Regions from separate parts of the Erwinia pyrifoliae DSM 12163 genome, predicted to be linked through region 1. Evidence: predicted binding sites of a transcription regulator. Region 1 holds the regulator's gene; the other holds the start of a gene.
What was found. The regulator CRP, encoded in region 1, controls carbon source genes, mostly activating them, when cyclic AMP is high. The targets are predictions, from matches to a motif close to ATGTGANNNNNNTCACAT.
Positions count from the first base shown of each region.

Region 1 (4,636 bases):
CCGGTGCCTCCAGCACATTGCTTTTTGAACCCGGCCCGTCATATTCCAGCCGCTGCTGGCAACGTTGCAGGGCTATCTCGCAGGACTGAAGATAGCGCTCCGCCAGCGAGGCGGTGAGCATGGTATGTTCCCGCGCCATAATCGTCATCGCATTAATATGTTCAACGATCAGCTGGCTGTGGGTAACCCACAGTTTCATATCGGCCAAATAGCGGGAATTGAAGCCAGGCTCCTGCATCGCCTGATTCAGGGAGTTATACAGCGCGTTATGCGCCTGATTGACTTTAATACGCTGGTTCGCCAGCTTGCTGACATCCTGTTCATTGCCTAACAACATCTGCAACGCTTCCTGAAAGGCCTCCAGCGCATCGTTTGCGTTCTGGCGCAGCAGCCCGCTCTGCCACTGCGGCCACAGCCAGATGTTGCCGCCAAAGGCAATCAGGCAGCCCATCAACGTATCGAGCAGGCGCGGCAATAAGAAGCTCTCCCCGTTCAGCGACAAAAGCTGGAGAGAATAAACCGCCGTTACCGTAAAGCCCACCGTCGCCCAACCGTAGAACTTGCGTAAAATCAGGTAACTGACCAGGGTGATGGCCAGCATCACCAGTAATGTCATTGACTCAGGAGCATGCAGGCGCAGGGCCAGTGCGGCAACCGCCAGCCCGGCCAGGGTGCCGAGCGCCCGGTGCTGGATGCGCACCCGGGTGGCACTGTAGCCGTTCAGGCTGACAAACATCATGGTCATCAGTATCCAGTACGGCTTCGGCATAGCCAAAAACAGCGCCAGCGTACTGGCAAAGGTCAACATCACCGCATAGCGTGCGGCGGTGCGCAAAGCGGTAGATTTAAGCGAAAGGTAGCTTTTCAGCGCCGGCAGCAGCGGCAGGCGGCGCTGACGGTCGGCCATCAAATCGCGGCGGTAAAGCGGGCGTTGAGTGCGCAGCACGCGCGCAATACGGCTGAAATGGTAGTAGCAAAAATGACCGACCGGATTATCCGGATGCTGATGGACTACCTTCTCCAGCGCTTCCAGCGGCTGCTCCATCTCAAAACGTTTGGGGAAGCGGTGATACAGGATATCGTCAGCCAGCTCGCGCAGACGGGCGGCGATACGCTGCGCATTCCAGCGGATCACCGCCTCGGCGTGGCTCAGGCGCACCAGTTTTTGCACGTCTTCCGGCTGATGCAGGCTGACGGCGATGTGCTCCTGCAGGTCAAGCGCCACCTGGAAAGCGCGCGTCAAAGGCTGGTAGTGCTGGTTGCGGTTGGCTGCCAGCATATGAATTTGCTGGTAACAGGTAGTGATGAGGTCGACGGCCTTTTGCTGGCGGGCAAACAGCGGCGGCATGGCGGTTGAGGGATCGTTCAACTGATTTAAATGGCGATACTTTGCCTCGCAGTAGTCAGCCAGCTCGCGATATAGCAGGCTGAGCGTTTCGCGCATCGGCTGCTCTTTCCACAGCCAGAACCAGAACCAGTTAAATACGCCGTACCAGATGGTGCCCAGGATATACAGTAACGGAGGCTGCCACATCGGCACTTTCCCCGCGAGGCTAAGGGTGAAGATGGCGGCAATCAGCGAGGCGGGCATCAGGCGGGCATGCAGCGGGCCGATCTCGCCGGTAACCCCCAGCAGCATCGCCATCAGCAGCAGGATCAGCGGCAGCGGGATCCCCTGGGCGCCGGCATACTGGATAATAAAACTGCTGCCGGCGAACAGGCCTCCGCCCACCATCAGGCGTTTAAAGAAGTGTTTATGCGGCGTATCCAGCCCGGCATTGTTGCAGCAGGCGGGAACCAGTGAGAACAGCAGACCTTTCTGTAAATCTCCCAGCAGCCAGCCAAGTGCAACCGGCAAACACAGCACCAGCGTTTGCCGCAGTGCGTAGTTAACTTCAGGTTGATAAATGATTCTGCGCCACATCAGCCGCACCAAATAGAAAAAGGCGCGACAGAGGCTGGCGCGCCGTGGGTTCAGGGGCGATTAACGCGTGCCGTAAACGACGATGGTTTTACCGTGTGCGGAGATCAGGTTTTGATCTTCCAGCATTTTCAGTATACGACCGACCGTTTCGCGCGAGCAGCCAACAATCTGGCCGATCTCCTGACGGGTGATTTTGATCTGCATCCCGTCCGGGTGCGTCATTGCATCGGGCTGTTTTGCCAGGTTCAGCAGCGTCTGGGCAATGCGTCCGGTCACATCAAGGAAAGCTAAATTACCCACTTTTTCCGAGGTGACCTGCAGGCGACGCGCCATCTGCGAAGACAGGCGCATCAGGATGTCAGGATTGACCTGGATCAGCTGACGGAATTTTTTGTAAGAGATTTCAGCCACTTCACAGGCTACTTTGGCACGTACCCAGGCACTGCGTTCCTGGCCCTCTTCAAAGAGGCCCAGCTCGCCGATAAAATCCCCCTGGTTGAGATAAGAGAGGATCATCTCTTTCCCTTCTTCATCCTTGATTAATACCGCTACTGAACCTTTAACGATGTAGTAAAGGGTTTCCGCCTTCTCACCCTGATGGATCAGCGTGCTTTTGGATGGATATTTGTGAATATGGCAATGGGACAGGAACCATTCGAGAGTAGGGTCTGTTTGCGGTTTGCCGAGAACCATTCGCTGTTATCCTCTGTTGTCATCTGGCCTGAATACATCCGGTTTACCACGCAGCAAGTGCCACGATCCCCTTGCTGCCGCACGTAAATATTGGGGATATACGGGGGGCTGAATCCCTGCCAGGCGTTGACATAGTCAAGCGTTCCGATAGGAAAAGACACGGGTCGCTCCGGGGCAAGCCGTATGCTGTCGTTTCGTTTTCACCAACATCATGATGCAGATGAAATTTACAGCCTCGTTTGTAGCACAGCTTGGGATGGCTGTCTTCTGTTGTCTCGCTTCAGCATAGTCAGAAAAAGAGAGCGTTGCCGTTTAAGTGACTGCGGCGTACTCTGCTGTAACTAAATGAATTGGAGGATGTTGTTATGCAGGCACGGGTTAAATGGGTTGAAGGGATGACGTTTTTGGGAGAATCCTCATCCGGCCATCAGGTGCTGATGGATGGTAATTCGGGCGATAAAGCACCAAGCCCGATGGAAATGGTGCTGATGGCCGTCGGCGGCTGCAGCGCCATAGACGTGGTTTCGATTTTGCAAAAGGGCCGCCACAGCGTGGCTGACTGCGAAGTAAAACTGACCTCAGAACGCCGCGAAGAGGCACCGCGTATCTTCACCCACATCAACCTGCACTTTATGGTCAGCGGAACCGCGCTGGCGGATAACGCGGTAGCGCGTGCGGTCGATCTCTCTGCGGAAAAATACTGCTCGGTGGCGATCATGTTGGGCAAGGGGGTGAAGATAAGTCACAGTTATGAAGTTATCGCACTGGCCTGATCCAGCCCCTTCGCTTAGCGGTGAAAGGAAAGAACGTCAGCCGATTTTCTTTCCTTCAATCAACCGCTTGACCAGCGGCCCCATAATCAGCTCCATCGCCAGCCCCATTTTGCCGCCCGGCACCACCAGGGTTTTGATATGTGAGATAAACGAACCCTGCAACATGGACAGCAGGTAAGGGAAATCGATATCTTCCAGCCCCTGAAAGTGGACAACCACGAAACTCTCATCCAAAGAAGGGATGCCACGGGCGGCAAACGGGTTGGAGGTATCCACGGTCGGAACGCGCTGGAAGTTAATATGGGTGCGTGAAAACTGCGGGGTAATAAAGTTGATGTAATCCTCCATGGATCGCACCACGGAATCCATCACCGCTTCGCGCGAGTGGCCGCGTTCGCTGGTATCGCGCACCAGTTTCTGGATCCACTCAAGGTTGACAATGGGCACCACGCCAACCAGCAGATCCACCTTGTCCGCCACGTTATGCTGCGGGGTGACAACGCCGCCGTGCAACCCCTCATAAAACAGCACGTCGGTCGGTTCCGCCAGCGGCTGCCACGGCGTGAAGGTGCCTGGCACCTGATTCCAGGGTACGGCTTCATCATAAGTATGCAGATACTTACGCGACTTTCCTTTACCGCTGCGACCATATTCGCTAAATGTGCGCTCCAGCAGTCCGAAATCATTTGCTTCCGGGCCAAAATAGCTAACGTGTTTACCCATATCGCGCGCTTTGCGGATTGCCATATCCATCTCCGGGCGGGTAAAGCGGTGAAAGCTGTCTCCTTCTACTTCCGCAGCATGCAGATCCAGCTGCTGGAAAATCTTCCTGAATGCCAGGCTGGTGGTGGTGGTTCCTGCCCCGCTGGAGCCGGTAACGGCGATAACCGGATGTTTAATCGACATGGCGAACAACTCCCTGAAAAAACGGGTGGGGCTGCATTGGTAACATGATTTGTCGATCTGTGTCACCCATGCAGCAGGTACAGCGATAAAATACAGGCAAAATGCGCTTAGCCGTGAAACTGGCCGCGCGGCATAATGTTGACCGACTCGTGCAGTTCAGACCACACCAGCACCACCTCGCCGCTGCTCAGCTGACGGCGAACATCGGCGACTTTCTGTTCCAGCGATCGCTCATGTTCGCCATAATCGGTGCCTTCGCGCAGCACAAAGGATTCAATCAGGTTATCAAGCGTTGCAGAATCGAGTTCTTTCCAGGGAATAATCATCAGTTGTCCAGCCA
Region 1 covers NC_017390.1:3,702,277-3,706,912, reverse strand. Annotated here, with positions in the region: gene EPYR_RS16925 (YccS/YhfK family putative transporter) at 1-1,924, opposite strand, end outside; gene crp (cAMP-activated global transcriptional regulator CRP) at 1,985-2,617, opposite strand; gene EPYR_RS16915 (OsmC family protein) at 2,983-3,390, shown strand; gene EPYR_RS16910 (phosphoribulokinase) at 3,427-4,296, opposite strand; gene EPYR_RS16905 (YheU family protein) at 4,404-4,622, opposite strand; gene EPYR_RS16900 (hydrolase) at 4,622-4,636, opposite strand, start outside.

Region 2 (4,636 bases), 250 kb from region 1:
GAGATAGGCGGCAATAGCGTGACCGGTATTGAGCGTAAACAGTTTGCGTTCGACAAACGCCATCAGATTGTCGGTCAGTTCCATACCGGGAATAGTTGGCAGCTCGCCTTTAAATTGGGTTTTATCAACAATCCACTCGCTAAAGGTTTCAACCGTTACTTCCAGCGGATCGCTGCTGTCTGCTGCAGAAGGGGGAACTATACGATCCACCGCAGAGTCGACAAAGGCGACGTGTTCTTCCAGCCAGGCGTGATACTGCCCGGGCAACGCGCGTAGCACATGCGCTTTAAGCTGCGTGGTGCCGCGCACCATGTTTTCACAGGCGATAATATTTAGCGGTCGGGAATTAGCGCTATCACTGCGTTTGGCAATACCTTTTGCAATGCCGCCGGCTATACGTTCAAGGATTTGCGGGCCAACCGCCGTGGTAACGATATCAACCTCAGCCACCAGCGCAATAACCTCATCGCTGGCGCTGTGCACGGCATTGACGCCTTTTACCCTTTCAATCTGCGATTGCTCACCGACGACGTGAACCGGATATTCGCCACGGGCGTTGAGGGCATCCAGTACGATCTGATTGACGTCGGCGAAAGTCAGTTGAACTCCGGCATCGGCCAGCAGTTTACCAATAAAGCCACGGCCGATGTTACCGGCACCAAAATGTAATGCTTTCATAAATATTCCCGTATTAATGATGCAAAGCTCATGTATTCCCGAAGCAAAAAAGGGCCAGGCATTCCCAGCCCCCAGAGAGGTATCATGCTCAAAACGGCTTATTGGCTGGTTTTACCGGACAGGAGCTGCAGAACTTCCTGCACATCTGTCGTGGTAGCCAGGCGTGCAATCACATTTTCGTCATCCAGCGCGTTAGTCAGGCTGGTAATGACCTGGATATGCTCGTTATTGCGCGCGGCGATACCAATGACCAGCCGGGCGATGTCTTCAGGCTCTTCACCGAAGTGAACTCCGGCAGGGTATTGGCAGAATACCACACCGGTTTTTAGCACGCGGTCTTTCGCTTCTACTGTTCCGTGTGGCACGGCGATAGATTCACCGAGGTAGGTTGGCGTCAGTTCCTCGCGTGCCAGCATTGCCTCTACGTATTCCGCTTCTACGTATCCACCCTTGACCAACTGCTCACCGGCGAAGCGAATAGCCTGCTCTTTATTGCTGGCGTGATTGCCAAGAAATACGTTGCTGGCGCTCAGTTTGAACAGGTTTTGCTGGTTTTCATCAAGGCTGTCATTGAGTACCGCGCTGACTTTCTCATGATGTTCGGCAGTGCGGGCTGCCTCCGTCAAACGCGCCGTCAAATCATTATACAGCCCGCTATCAAGGAAGTTGGTCAGCGAAATATGCTGCGCATGAGGTGCCTGGCGCATCGCGCGTTCAGTCAGATCGCGATGGGTGATCACCAGGTCTACATCGCCCGGCAGGCTGTTGATCGCGCTGTTAGTGACGGAGATATTGCTCAGTCCCGCTTCATTCACTTTCTTACGCAGTACGCCAGCACCCATTGCGCTGGAACCCATACCGGCATCACAGGCTACGATAATTTTGCGTACGTGACTTAGATCACCTTGCAAGCCTTTGTTACCCATTGGCGCAGGAGCAGACGGGTCTTTGGACTGGGATTTCATCTCCTGCATGCGGCGAGTTGCTGCTTCAATATCATCAGACTCTTTCGCCCTGCTGGTTTTCAGCAGAATAGCCGCAATCACGAAGGAAACAGCAAAGGCTGCGGCAATCGCCGCGATGTTAGCGAAGTAGGCTCCTTTTGGCGTCATGGCCAGTATGGCAAGGATAGATCCCGGTGAAGCCGGAGAAACCAGGCCGCCGTTTAACAGTGTAAGGGTGAAAACGCCGGTCATACCACCGAGGATCACGGCGAGGATCAGGCGAGGGTTCATCAGCACATACGGGAAGTAGATTTCGTGAATACCGCCGAAGAAGTGGATAATTGCTGCCCCACCGGCTGATTGTTTGGCACTGCCACGGCCGAAGAATAGATAGGCCATTAGCACGCCCATTCCAGGGCCTGGGTTAGCTTCAATCAGGAAGAAAATCGATTTTCCGGCTTCGCTCGCCTGCTGAATTCCCAGCGGCGAGAAGATACCGTGGTTGATCGCGTTATTGAGAAACAGAATTTTCGCCGGTTCCACAAAGATGGAGGTCAGCGGCAGCAGATTATTTTGTACCATCAGATTAACGCCGGCGGCGAGAATATGTGACAGTCCCTGAACCATTGGGCCAATCGCCAGGAAGGCGAGAACCGCCAACAGCATGCCGATGATACCGGCAGAGAAGTTGTTGACCAGCATTTCGAAACCGCTTTTGATTCTACCGTCAATCCGGCGGTCGAAGGTTTTGATTGCCCAGCCGCCCAGAGGACCGGCAACCATCGACCCGAGGAACATCGGCATGTCAGCACCGGCGATAACGCCCATGGTAGTGATCGCCCCCACTACGCCGCCGCGATCGCCGCCGACCAGACGGCCACCGGTATAACCAATCAGCAGTGGCAGCAGGTAGGTGATCATTGGCGCCACCAGTTTCGCCAGCGTGGCGTTCGGCAGCCATCCTGTTGGGATAAATAGCGCGGTAATGATACCCCAGGCGATAAACGCCCCGATATTTGGCATTACCATATTACTCAGAAAACGACCAAAGCTTTGAACTTTGACCTTGATGTCTGATGAGGACATATAAACTCACCTCTTATAAGTACGCGCTAACCCAATAAGAGAGCGCGTTGATTTTTGTATGAGACGTTACGGCGTGGCCGCTGGTGTCACTGTATGCCGGCAGACTCTATCATGTGGATATGGCGTTTGCGTAGCCAGGGGATTAAGTGTGATGTTCGTCACTGAAGTGTGGGGGGGATAGGATTGTTTTTAGTGATTTTAATCACAAATAATAAAGTTATATGCGGCTAACTGCAGGGAAATGGGTTGAACATAGCCTTGTTATGTGATCCTTGTCACATAAAAACGAATGGTGTTTGTTCTTATAATGTGAATTAGATCACAAAAATGACTTCGTCCTTATTAACCCGCCCACGACAAAGAAGACTGACCCGATGGGGTTAAGCAGTGAGCTTGCGAAAAAGTTTATCGCCAGCGGAAAAGGAGTCATTGAGATCGGAACGTATTGACCAACCATGTTGATAGCTAATAGGTTGTAAAAATACTTTCTTTAAATGAAAATTTAATATGACTATTAAGGGATTATATTTAGGTTGAATTCAGTAATAGCCTGGAGATAAAAGTCATTTTATGAATGGTATCCATTAGATAATGCTTGTATGTGATTTTTAAAGCAGGTAGTCTGCGCAGCAAAAAAGGTTTTATGATGTCTGGCAAAGTCTGCGCGTCACAGTAAGCGCAATAAGGCATGAGGCACTGTAAATACATAGTGCATACGACACTATTCCTTCGTGATTTCAGCTATGACCGATACCTGTTTTGACCACATGGAAAATGCTTAAGGTAATGCAAGATTATATTTATTCTTATTCTTACAAGGGTTTGTGAGTGAGTCATTATGTCGGTGAAGTTTGTGGTCAGGGAAAGTAATTGGGCATGTGCCTTATTTGGGGTTTTTATCGCGTTGTTTTCAGTTTTCTGATAAAAAAAGAATAGAAAACGATTATTTCCTTCGGAAAATCAGAATAATGGACTTTTTACTAAAATATTTTTCATCTTAATTTGTTACTATTCATTTGGCCAACTACTATTGGCTAAATATTATTTCACTTTAAAAATGGAGATATAAAAATTGGGAATTCGTGAAATTTCGTCATCTGAAGTAGATCTTGTTTCAGGTGCTGGCAATGCGTTCGTTGACGGGGTGAAAGGGTTTGAATCCATTTCCTGCATTGCCTCGCTTTATAATAACACCCATGATTGGCGTTTTGAAGTAGCGACTAATTATTATTTGAGAGGTAGTATGGTGCAGTATCTTAACGATATGGGTCTCGATGGCCATAAAGTTCTTAATAATTGGGCTGTGGTTCACGCACCTCAACACGCGTAATTAAATATTAAGCACTGCGGCAAAAAGGGCAACGGACGTTGCCCTTTTTTTATTAACTGCCCCGTCCTCAATAGCGCGTTGACACATTTTACTTGCATACTGAGGAAAATGTGACGAACCAATATGTTAAACGCACGCAACGCGATTACCCTCTATCCTTTAAATTAGTCATTGTCGAACAGATCGTAAAAGGTGAAATGACCTGGCGTCAGGCGCAAGAGCGCGACGGTATTCAGGCAGTTCAACCCTCATCAAGTGGCTACGCAAATACGGTCAACTCGGCTGGGTTTCCCCCTCTTATGCAAGAATGAGCGGAGTTAACATGCCCAAAATACCCCTTAATCCCGAACAGCGGATGAAAGAACGGGAACAGCAACTTGCTGAATCAGAAGTCAAAGCTCACTTTTTTTGAAGCGCTTGTAAAGGTAATCAATACTGAGTTCGGAGCCACGCTGACAAAAAAGCCATGCAGCGGCTGCACCGGTCGTTAAAATGCAAAGCGCCCGATGAAGTTCATCAGGCGCTTTAAGGCTGAAAGCGTCAACCTATATCAGGACTCGTCACGGACAGTTACTGAACGCCGGCCTGTAGCACGCGC
Region 2 covers NC_017390.1:3,954,324-3,958,959, reverse strand. Annotated here, with positions in the region: gene EPYR_RS18080 (mannitol-1-phosphate 5-dehydrogenase) at 1-678, opposite strand, end outside; gene EPYR_RS18075 (PTS mannitol transporter subunit IICBA) at 777-2,708, opposite strand; gene EPYR_RS20510 (hypothetical protein) at 3,781-4,038, shown strand; gene EPYR_RS18070 (DUF3053 domain-containing protein) at 4,609-4,636, opposite strand, start outside.
Region 2: EPYR_RS18075 (PTS mannitol transporter subunit IICBA) is a predicted target of CRP. The motif match lies at 2,972-2,989, and genes of this name have one in related genera.